One region of the Streptomyces sp. NPDC059866 genome, then DNA from elsewhere that is predicted to be linked to it. Evidence: riboswitches for the same ligand, from Rfam matches in the RefSeq annotation. Region 1 holds a riboswitch; each other region holds the start of a gene.
The links. A riboswitch is a leader RNA that binds a small molecule or an ion and turns the genes downstream of it on or off. The one in region 1 is predicted to bind cyclic di-AMP.

Region 1 (3,268 bases):
TCGGCATCGCGGCGCTCTCCGGGCAGCGCCAGCATCTGCGGCGCGTACTGATGCCGCTGTCCGGGCTGCTGCTCGCGATGGGCATGCACGCGCTCTGGAACGGCTCGGCGACCTTCGGCAACTTCGGGTTCTTCGCGGTGTACGGCGGGTTCATGGTGCCCGCGTTCGGGCTGCTGACCTGGCTGGTGATCTGGACCCGGCAGCGGGAGCTGCGGACCGTGCGCGAGGAACTCCCGGCCTATGTCGCCGCCGGCTGGCTGACACCGGCCATACCGTTCGCGCTGGGCTCGATGCGGGCGCGCCGGCTGGCCAGGGAGTACGCCGGGCACCACCTGGGGAAGCCGGCCGCGCGGGCGGTGGCGCAGTACGAGGCGTACGCGACCTCGCTGGCGTTCCTACGGCATCGCGGGCGCCGGGGCCGGGCCGGCGCGGACTTCGTCCTACGGGAAGGCGAACTGCTGCGGGAGCTGTGGAGCCGACGGGAGGTGGCGCGGCCGGCGCTGGAGTATGCGGCGCGGGTGACGGCTCCGCCGGTACCGGTGGCTGTGCCGCCCTGGCCGATGGCGGCGCCGTATCCCGCATACCAGCCGTATCCCCCGTACCAACGGCATCCCGCGTACAACCCGTACCAGTCGTAGGGGCGCGCCGGGCGATCGGCGCCGTGAGGTCCCGGCAACAGCCGTTCCGCACACACCGCGAACCGGCAGCCCTGACGTCGGGGGGGTGCCGTCAGGACCGCCGGGGTTCGAAAGGAGCGGATGTCAGGGGTTGAGGCCCTTGCTCTGCAGCCAGGCCAGCGGGTCGATGCCGCTGCCCGCGCCGTCGGGGTGCACCTCCAGGTGCAGGTGAGCCCCGGTGACGTTGCCCGTGGCGCCCACGCGCCCGATGACCTCGCCCGTGGTGACCTTCTGGCCGACGCTGACGTTGATGGAGGACTGGTGGGCGTACCAGACCTCGGTGCCGTCATCGAGGGTGAGGACGGTCTTGTAGCCGTACGACCCGTTCCAGCCGGCCTCGGTGATCGTGCCGCTGTGCACGGCCTTGAGCGGCGTGCCCGTCGGCGCGGCGAAGTCGAGGCCGGTGTGGTAGCCGGAGGACCACAGGGCACCGGCCTGACCGAAGCTCGAGGTGATGGTGTACGAGGAGGTGGGCAGCGCGTACTGCTTGGCCAGCTGGGCGAGGCGCTCGGCCTCGGCCTTCTGGCGGGCCTCCTCCTCGGCCTTCGCCTTCTCGGCGGCGGCCTTGGCCTCGGCCTCCTGCTCGGCCTTGGCGGCGGCTTCGGCGGCGGCCTTCTCGGCGGCGACCTTGGCAGCGGTGGCGGCCTTGGTGTCGACCTGGTCCTGCTGCTGCTCGGCCTGGGCGATGATGCGGGTGCGCAGCGCCTCACCGGCGTCGGTGGTGCCCTGGGCGGTGTCCGCGGTGGTCATGCCGAGGCTGCTGAGCGGAGCGGTGGCGGTCTCGCCGGAGGTGTCGGAGTCGTCGGAGTCGTCGGAGATGAGCCCGCCCACGGACGGCAGGTCGGGCATCGAGATCGACACCGGCGGCTTGCCGGTCTGCGCGCTGGCCATGCCGCCCGCGCCGACCGCGGCTATGACGCCGACGCCGAGAACCGTGGAGCTGCGGGCGAGTCCACCGCCGCGCTGCTTGGAGACGCGATGCCGGCCGCGTACGGGGCGGAGGGACTCCGCGGTGGGGTTCCACTCCTCCCAGGGACCCTCGTCGGTGCGCTGCCCGCCGTAGACGACGGTGTCGCCGGAGCGCTGGGCCGGCACGAAGGGGGCTTCTGGGGCAGGCCGGTTGGACGCCACGTAGGCGTACTCCTTTCCTTCCTTCTCGCCTACCGGGTTAGCTGACGGGTTCGGAGCAGGAAGGTCTCCTACGCGCGTAAATCAGCCGTGTTGCCACGGCGACCTACCCGCGATTCACCCCAAGTTGGTGGTTCCCCGGTTCCCTTGCAGGATTCGGCGCGTGCGCACGGAGCCGACTCTTGTGACGGCTGGGACGACCGCGCTGCGTTATCGGACGTTAATAGAAGCGGGGCATGAATTCCAAGCGGTTCCACTTGATCTTTAACGATTTCCGGCCGGACGTACAGGGTCATGAATGGCGAAAATCGGGCGAGTTGACCGCGACTCAGGGGTGTCACAGTTTCTGACTGTGTGTCAGTTGTTATGCGGAGGGCGTTCGTCCGGTCACGTCTGGTGACGGTCGTCGTACGGCGAGCAGAGCCATGTCGTCGGTCATCCCGCCCCCGGAGTGCCGGCGCACTTCTTCGGCCAGGGTGCTGAGCAGTTCGCCCGGTCCGCGGAAGGTGCGGCCCGCCAGCCGCGCCGCGGGGTCGTAGAACCTGCCGTGCGCGTCGCGGGCCTCGGACAGGCCGTCGGTGTGCAGCAACAGCATCGCCCCGTCCGGAAAACGGGACTCCTCCACACGGGCCGGCCAGGCGCCCAGATCGCCCATGCCGAGCGGCAGCGCGGGTTCGCGGGCGGGCAGCGGACGTACGGTGCCGTCGGCACACAGCAGCAGCGGCGGCGGATGACCGCGGTTGAGGATCCGTACGACCCCGTCACCGGGCGGCAGCTCGGCGAGTACGGCGGTGGCGAACCCCTCGGTGGCCTCGACGCCGTCGCGCCGCGCGGCCTCGCGCGTCAGCGCCCGCTCCAGCCGCTCGGCGACCCCCTGAAGCGTCGCCTCCTGCTCGGCGGCCTCCCGGAACGCCCCGATGACCACGGCGACGGTCCCCACCGCGCCCATCCCCTTGCCCCGTACGTCGCCCACGACGAGCCGTACACCGTGCGGGCTGTCCTGCACCGCGTACAGGTCGCCGCCGATGAAGGCGTCCGCCTGGGCCGCCTCGTAGCGTGCCGCGATGTCGAAGCCGCCGATCCGCCCGAGGGGTTCGGGCAGCACCGCGCGTTGGGCCGCCTCGGCGATCTTCCACGCCGAGTCGAGCCGGGCGTGGCTGCGGCGTACCAGCACATTGATGAGCACGGCCAGCACGGCGACCGTCGCCACGGTGACGAGCTCGGTGAGCGCGTCGACGCGCGACACCGTGCCGTACCGGATGTGCAGCCCGAGCACGACGGCGACGGACGCGATGCCGGTGAGGATCGTGACCCGCCGGGACAGCAGCGGCGCGGCGACCAGGGGTGCGGCGGTGAACAGGGGGGCCGCGGTGTAGGGGCGGGGCGTGAGGTAGTCGTAGACGCCGCCGATGACGAGCAGCAGTGCGGGGAGCGCCCGGACGAAGGTGCGGGCGCAGGAGATC
Region 2 (3,268 bases), on a different contig from region 1:
CGTAAGGCAACTCCCCGGATTCGACCGGAACCCTCCACTCCGGCACCGAAAACGTGACACGACCTCAACTCTGTGATCTTCACGTGATCTGCGCGGCATTAACTTGTGACAAGTGATCGACTGCCGATACGTTCACCCATCAGCGCGACGTCGAACACCAGTCGCCGCGCCGGTCACTGCTGTCTCGTGAAAGGTCCCCGCATGCTCTCCGGGAACGGTCGTCACCGTCGCCCCCGCCAGGTTCCGGCCCTCGTGGTCGCGGCCGGCGTGACCGGGTCCGCCATCGCCATCCCACTCCTCGGCGCCACCGGCGCGAGCGCGGCCAGCGGCACGACGTGGGACCGGGTGGCGGAGTGCGAGAGCGGCGGCTCCTGGAGCGCCAACGCGGGCGACGGGTACTACGGAGGGCTGCAGTTGTCCCAGGAGGACTGGGAGCGGTACGGCGGCCTCGCGTACGCGGCCAGCGCCGACCAGGCCAGTCGTTCGCAGCAGATAGCCGTCGCCGAGAAGGTGCTCGCGGACCAGGGCGTGGGCGCGTGGGGCACCTGCGGGCTCACCTCCGGTCTCAACGCCGACAAGGGGTCGGCCGATGTGGACACGGGTGTGGCCGGTGACACCTCGTCGGACACTTCCGAGAGCCTGCGTAACTCGCTCGGCTTGTCCGGTTCCTCCAGCTCGTCCGGTTCGTCTGATTCGGCAGGATCTTCGCCTGAATCCACCGCGCCGTCCCCGTCGTCTGACTCGTCATCGAATGCGACGGACGGTTCCGCGAGCCCGACGCCCACCGACTCCACCTCGGGCAACTCTCAGGAATCCGACAGCTCGCCCACAGTCACCCCGAAGGGCACGGAATCGGACAACTCTGGGCAGAGTGAAGGTGATTCCGGTCTGATCGACACCGGGACGGGCAGGCATCGCGGCGACAGCGCCGACGAGGACGCCGCCGACGCTCGTACGGCCGATTCCTCGGGCCGTCACGCCTCGCGCGACAGCGCCTCCGCCCGCGATGCCGCCGACGGGTCGTACACCGTGCGCGAGGGGGACAGCCTCTGGGGCATCGCCGACTCCCTTGGCGTCCAAGGGGGGTGGCCCGTGCTCTATGCGGACAACGAGGAGACCGTCGGCGCCGACCCCAACCACATCATCCCCGGTCAGACGCTGGATGTCGGGGTCGAACCGGGCGAAAAGTAGCGGGAGTTCACGTCACACTTCGCGCCTAATGTCCGGTTTGGTGAAAGTGTGGGATGAGTCTCAGAGGCCCTGATCCTCTTTGAAATTCCGCCAATCGCGTGTCTACGGTCATGACCGCTCGCCAACGCGAGCCCCGGCTGCCGCAACGCCGAATCCTGCCAGCGGCCGTTCGGGAACAGTCGTCGCGTCAAGCGCCGTAGGCAGGAGCGGGGGACCCAAGGTAAGCGCCGCACCGGACAGTTGAGCCGGTACGGCTTGGGGTGAAGTCACGCCTCCCCACAGGGGCGTGGCCGGGCAACTCAACCGGCCCGAACCCGACAGCTCACCTCGCAGGCGTCGGTGAGGGGATCTCTCCATGCTGTTTTCCAGCAAGGGCAAGCACCGTCGTCCGTCCAAGGCCGCTCGCGCCATAGCCGTCGTCGGCGTCACCGGCGCCGCCGCCGTCGCCGCCCCGCTGATGGCGGCCGGCAGCGCCTCCGCCGCCACCGCCTCCGAGTGGGACGCCGTCGCCCAGTGCGAGTCGGGCGGCAACTGGTCCATCAACACCGGCAACGGCTACTACGGCGGTCTGCAGTTCTCCGCCTCCACCTGGGCCGCGTACGGCGGCACGCAGTACGCCGCCACGGCCGACCAGGCCACCAAGGCGCAGCAGATCCAGATCGCCGAGAAGGTGCTCGCGGGTCAGGGCAAGGGTGCCTGGCCGCACTGCGGCACGGGCCTGTCGAACGCCACGTACACCGGCGGTGGCGCGAGCGACTCCTCCTCGGAGGGCTCCTCGCAGAGCAGCACCGAGACCACCACCCGCTCGACCGAGCAGCAGCCGGCCTCCCGTTCGCAGGAGCGCCCGGCGCAGAAGACCGTCACCGCCCCGACCGGTGAGAAGGTCGCGAAGGGTGACGGCGAGTACAAGGTCGTCACCGGCGACACGCTCAGCACCATCGCCGAGAAGCACGATGTCGAGGGCGGCTGGGAGAAGCTGTTCCAGCTGAACAAGGACATCGTCGAGGACGCCGACCTCATCTACCCCGGTCAGCAGCTGCACCTGAAGTAATCCGGGTCCACCCGGGTCGGCAGCTTCACCTGACCTGAAGCGATCCGGGCTTCGCAGACCCCCGTGAGGGTCCCCCCGTCCCCGCGGGCCCCCGCCCCGGCGCGTGTTCCCCCGTACGCGCCGGGGCGGGGCTTTTGTGTCACCGCTCGTGCCCTCGTTCTTCGCTCGGGCCCTCATTCTTGAGGAACCGTCTTTGTTCCATTCGGAAACAATTTACGATCGGTTCCGTCCACGGGGCGGGCGACCGGCTGGCCGATCCCACGGAGCCGGTTAGGCTCGTCTCGCAGAGCCGCTGCGGTCCTGCTAAACCGCGTCACATCCACGAAGGAGATGCTCGTGCCGTCCATCGACGTCGTCGTAGCCCGGGAAATCCTGGACTCCCGAGGCAACCCCACGGTCGAGGTCGAGGTCGGCCTCGACGACGGCAGCACGGGTCGTGCCGCCGTTCCGTCCGGCGCCTCCACGGGCGCCTTCGAGGCCATCGAGCTCCGCGACGGCGACCCCAACCGCTACCAGGGCAAGGGCGTCGAGAAGGCCGTCCTGGCCGTCATCGAGCAGATCGGCCCTGAGCTGGTCGGCTACGACGCCACCGAGCAGCGCCTGATCGACCAGGCGATGTTCGACCTGGACGCCACCGACAACAAGGGCTCCCTCGGCGCCAACGCCATCCTCGGCGTCTCGCTCGCCGTCGCGCACGCCGCCTCCGAGGCCAGCGACCTGCCGCTCTTCCGCTACCTGGGCGGCCCGAACGCGCACCTGCTGCCGGTGCCGATGATGAACATCCTGAACGGCGGCTCGCACGCCGACTCCAACGTGGACATCCAGGAGTTCATGATCGCCCCGATCGGCGCGGAGTCCTTCTCCGAGGCCCTGCGCTGGGGCACCGAGGTCTACCACACCCTCAAGAAGGTCCTGAAGAGCAAGGGCCTGGCCACCGGCCTCGGCGACGAGGGCGGCTTCGCCCCCAACCTCGGCTCCAACCGCGAGGCCCTCGACCTCATCCTCGAGGCGATCAAGGAGGCCGGC
Region 3 (3,268 bases), on a different contig from region 1:
ACCGGTCGCTCACCGCGCTCGCGCGGGTCTCGGCGGCCGGTGCCCGGCATCTGGTGGTGACGGGACGGCCGGCGCCCAGGGTGCGGCCGCTGCTGAAGTTCCTGGGCGGCGGGGGGCTCGCGGTGTGCGGGCAGGGCGCGCAGTTGTACGACGCCGGCGTGGACCGTCTGCTGTGGTCGGTCACCCTGGACCGGGAACTGGCCGAGACCGCGCTCGGCAAGATCGAGGCGGAGGTGGGCACGGTGTACGCGGCCGTCGACCAGGACGGCGTCGACGGCCTGACGCTCATCGAACCGGGGTATCGGATGCCGCACCCGACGTTGCCGGCGGTGCGGGTCGGCCGGCGTGACGACCTGTGGTGCGAGCCCATCAGCAAGGTGCTGCTGCGCCATCCCACCCTCTCCGACGACGAGTTGGCGTCGGTGGCCCGCTCGGTGGTGGGTTCGCTCGCGACGGTCACCATGTCGGGGCCCGGGACGGTCGAGCTTCAGCCGTCCGGCATCACCAAGGCGACGGGGCTGGCGCTGGCGGCCCGGCATCTGGGGCTGCGCCCCGAGGACACCATCGCCTTCGGGGACATGCCCAACGACATCCCGATGTTCGACTGGGCCGCCCACGGCGTCGCCATGGCCAACGCGCACCCCGAACTGAAGGCGGTGTCCGACGAGATCACTCTCTCGAACGAGGACGACGGCGTCGCCGTCGTCCTCGAACGGCTCCTCACCGAGGACCGGCGCCCGCAGCGGCTCGGCGGGCGCAGGCCCTCGGTGGGTACGAAGGTTCAGTAGGCGCGAAGGGCTCAGTAGGCGCCGAAGACGTTGTCGATCGAGCCGTAGCGGTCGGCTGCGTAGTTGCAGGCGGCGGTGATGTTGGCGACCGGGTCGAACGGGTCGTAGGCCGTGCCGGGCACGTGGTACGCGGCGAAGGTCGGGTCGATGACCTGGAGCAGGCCCTTGGACGGGGTGCCCTTGGCCGCGTTGGAGTCCCAGTTGTTGATGGCGGCCGGGTTGCCGGACGACTCGCGCATGACGTTGCGGTAGATGCCGTTGTAGGAGCCCGGGATTCCGTGCTTCGCCATGATGGCGAGCGACTCGCGGATCCAGCCGTCGAGGTTGTCGGAGTACGCCGTGGTGGCGGTCTTCGCGGTCACCGCGGTGGGGGTGGCGGCCGATGCGGTGCTCGCACCGATGAGCGGCAGGGCGAGCACGGCCGCGCCGGTGCCGGCGACCGTGAGCTTGCGGGCCATGCGGGCTATGCGGGGGGTGCGGGTGCGGAGCTGACCGTTTGCAGGCATGGGGCTGTTCCTCTCCTTCGCCTGCGAGGTGAGCTGTCGGGTTCGGGCTGGGAGGTGCCCGGCCGCGCCCTTGCGAGCGCAACTTCACCCCAAGCCGTTCCGGTGCGTCGTACGACGTCCGGCCCGGCGACTTACCTGGGTCCCCCGCTCCTGCCGTGCGTGAGTGGTCTCGTCATCGGTGGTACCGGGCGGCGGCAGGATTCGGCGTCCGCCCGACTGGCCCGGAACGTATGCGAGAGCACATGTCGGAAACAAGTGGCTGGTTCATGCAACATGCTGTTTGATCTTTGTCTGGGGTGTTTTGTCAGCTTGAGCCTTTGCGTGTGCCAAGGCTCAACTTGCAAGCGGGAAAAGCCGGATGGTCGCCGACTGTTGAAACCTGTCGGCAGGTGAAGGTGAGTCACGTCACGCGCGGGGCGCAAGAGTGTCAAATCGGGCAATAGGCTCAAGTGCCCATCAATCAGCTGTGCATGGGGTGCGCTTCTCCCAAGTGCGGCGGAAGGGAGTCTCTCCGCCTTCTGTGCAAATCACCCCATTGGAGGTCAGAGTCACCTCACGGGGAGGGGTGCAGGAGTGTACGGATGTGCGTCGAGGTCACCCGAATGGTCGGAGGTGAGGCGGAGCAGCTGGGACAATACGGGACAAAGCTCACTCATTCGTATTAAGTCGGTAAATAACTGCTCGTATCAACTGATCGAAAACATACCGCTCGTGATCCGATACAGCCCGGCCTGTAACCCCGGGCGCCCTCGGTGATCGAAACGTGACCGGATACGCTGACTTGAGTGAAGCAGCGACGTATCGACAAACCGCGTAACCGCCGGTAGACACCAGCAGACAGGAGACCCCTCGTGACCGTCGTCGGGCCGTTCGGGCTGAGCGTGCGGGACCAGGCTCTGGAAGCCGATGTCCAGGCCGGATTGGCGGCTGTCGAGGAAGGGTTGCTCGAAGCAACCAAGAGCGAGGTCCCGTTCATCACGGAGGCCGCGCAGCACCTGGTGCGGGCCGGAGGCAAGCGGTTCCGCCCGCTGCTGGTGATGCTCGCCGCGCAGTTCGGTGACCCGTACGCGCCCGGGGTCGTGCCCTCGGCCGTGGTCGTGGAGCTGACCCACCTCGCGACGCTGTACCACGACGACGTGATGGACGAGGCGGAGGTACGGCGCGGGGTACCGAGCGCGAACGCCCGCTGGGGCAACTCGGTCGCGGTCCTCACCGGCGACTTCCTCTTCGCCCGTGCCTCGCACATCCTGGCAGACCTCGGGCCGGAGGCGGTGCGGGTACAGGCGGAGGCGTTCGAACGGCTCGTCACCGGTCAGATCCTGGAGACGGCCGGGCCGTCGGACGGGCGCGACCCGGTCGAGCACTACCTGGACGTACTGGCCGGCAAGACGGGGTCGCTGGTGGCGGTCTCGTGCCGCTTCGGCGCGATGATGTCGGGCGCCGACGAGTCGCTCGTGAACGTCCTGACGCAGTACGGCGAACGGCTGGGCGTCGCCTTCCAGCTCGCCGACGACGTGCTGGACATCGCGTCCGACTCCCACGAGTCCGGGAAGACGCCGGGGACGGATCTGCGGGAGGGCATCGCGACCCTGCCCGTGCTGCGGCTGCGCGAGCGCGCGGCCCGACTGGGGACGGCCGAGGACATCGCCCTGTGCGAGCTGCTGGACTCCGACCTGACGGACGACGCCCGGCATGCGCAGGCGCTGGCCGCGCTGCGCGCGCACCCCGCGCTGGAGCAGGCGCGACGGGACACCGTGCGGTACGCGGAGGAGGCGCGGTCGGCGCTTGCACCGCTGCGGGAGTGCGAGGCCAAGGCGGCGCTCATCGAACTGTGCGACGCGGTGGTGCACCGCGCGGGTTAGGACACGCCCCCCCCCCCGGGGGACATCCCCGGGACCCGGCATCGAGGCGGCGCCTCCCTACGACCCCTACGGGTCGGCGGAGGCGCCGCCTGCTTGTGTCATACCGCAGCAG

Region 2: another riboswitch for cyclic di-AMP. It lies ahead of ACFV7R_RS10990 (transglycosylase family protein); the one in region 1 lies ahead of ACFV7R_RS18185 (M23 family metallopeptidase).
Region 3: another riboswitch for cyclic di-AMP. It lies ahead of ACFV7R_RS23475 (transglycosylase SLT domain-containing protein); the one in region 1 lies ahead of ACFV7R_RS18185 (M23 family metallopeptidase).

What each region holds. Positions count from the first base shown of each region.
Region 1 covers NZ_JBHWJT010000010.1:263,351-266,618, reverse strand. The annotation lists gene ACFV7R_RS18190 (PrsW family intramembrane metalloprotease) at 1-638, shown strand, start outside; gene ACFV7R_RS18185 (M23 family metallopeptidase) at 762-1,808, opposite strand; cyclic di-AMP (ydaO/yuaA leader) riboswitch at 1,820-1,977, opposite strand; gene ACFV7R_RS18180 (PP2C family protein-serine/threonine phosphatase) at 2,170-3,268, opposite strand, start outside.
Region 2 covers NZ_JBHWJT010000006.1:107,786-111,053, reverse strand. The annotation lists gene ACFV7R_RS11000 (cytochrome P450) at 1-5, shown strand, start outside; gene ACFV7R_RS10995 (transglycosylase family protein) at 202-1,191, shown strand; cyclic di-AMP (ydaO/yuaA leader) riboswitch at 1,374-1,542, shown strand; gene ACFV7R_RS10990 (transglycosylase family protein) at 1,547-2,242, shown strand; gene eno (phosphopyruvate hydratase) at 2,579-3,268, shown strand, end outside.
Region 3 covers NZ_JBHWJT010000015.1:75,604-78,871, forward strand. The annotation lists gene ACFV7R_RS23470 (HAD family hydrolase) at 1-788, shown strand, start outside; gene ACFV7R_RS23475 (transglycosylase SLT domain-containing protein) at 800-1,294, opposite strand; cyclic di-AMP (ydaO/yuaA leader) riboswitch at 1,300-1,470, opposite strand; gene ACFV7R_RS23480 (polyprenyl synthetase family protein) at 2,146-3,156, shown strand.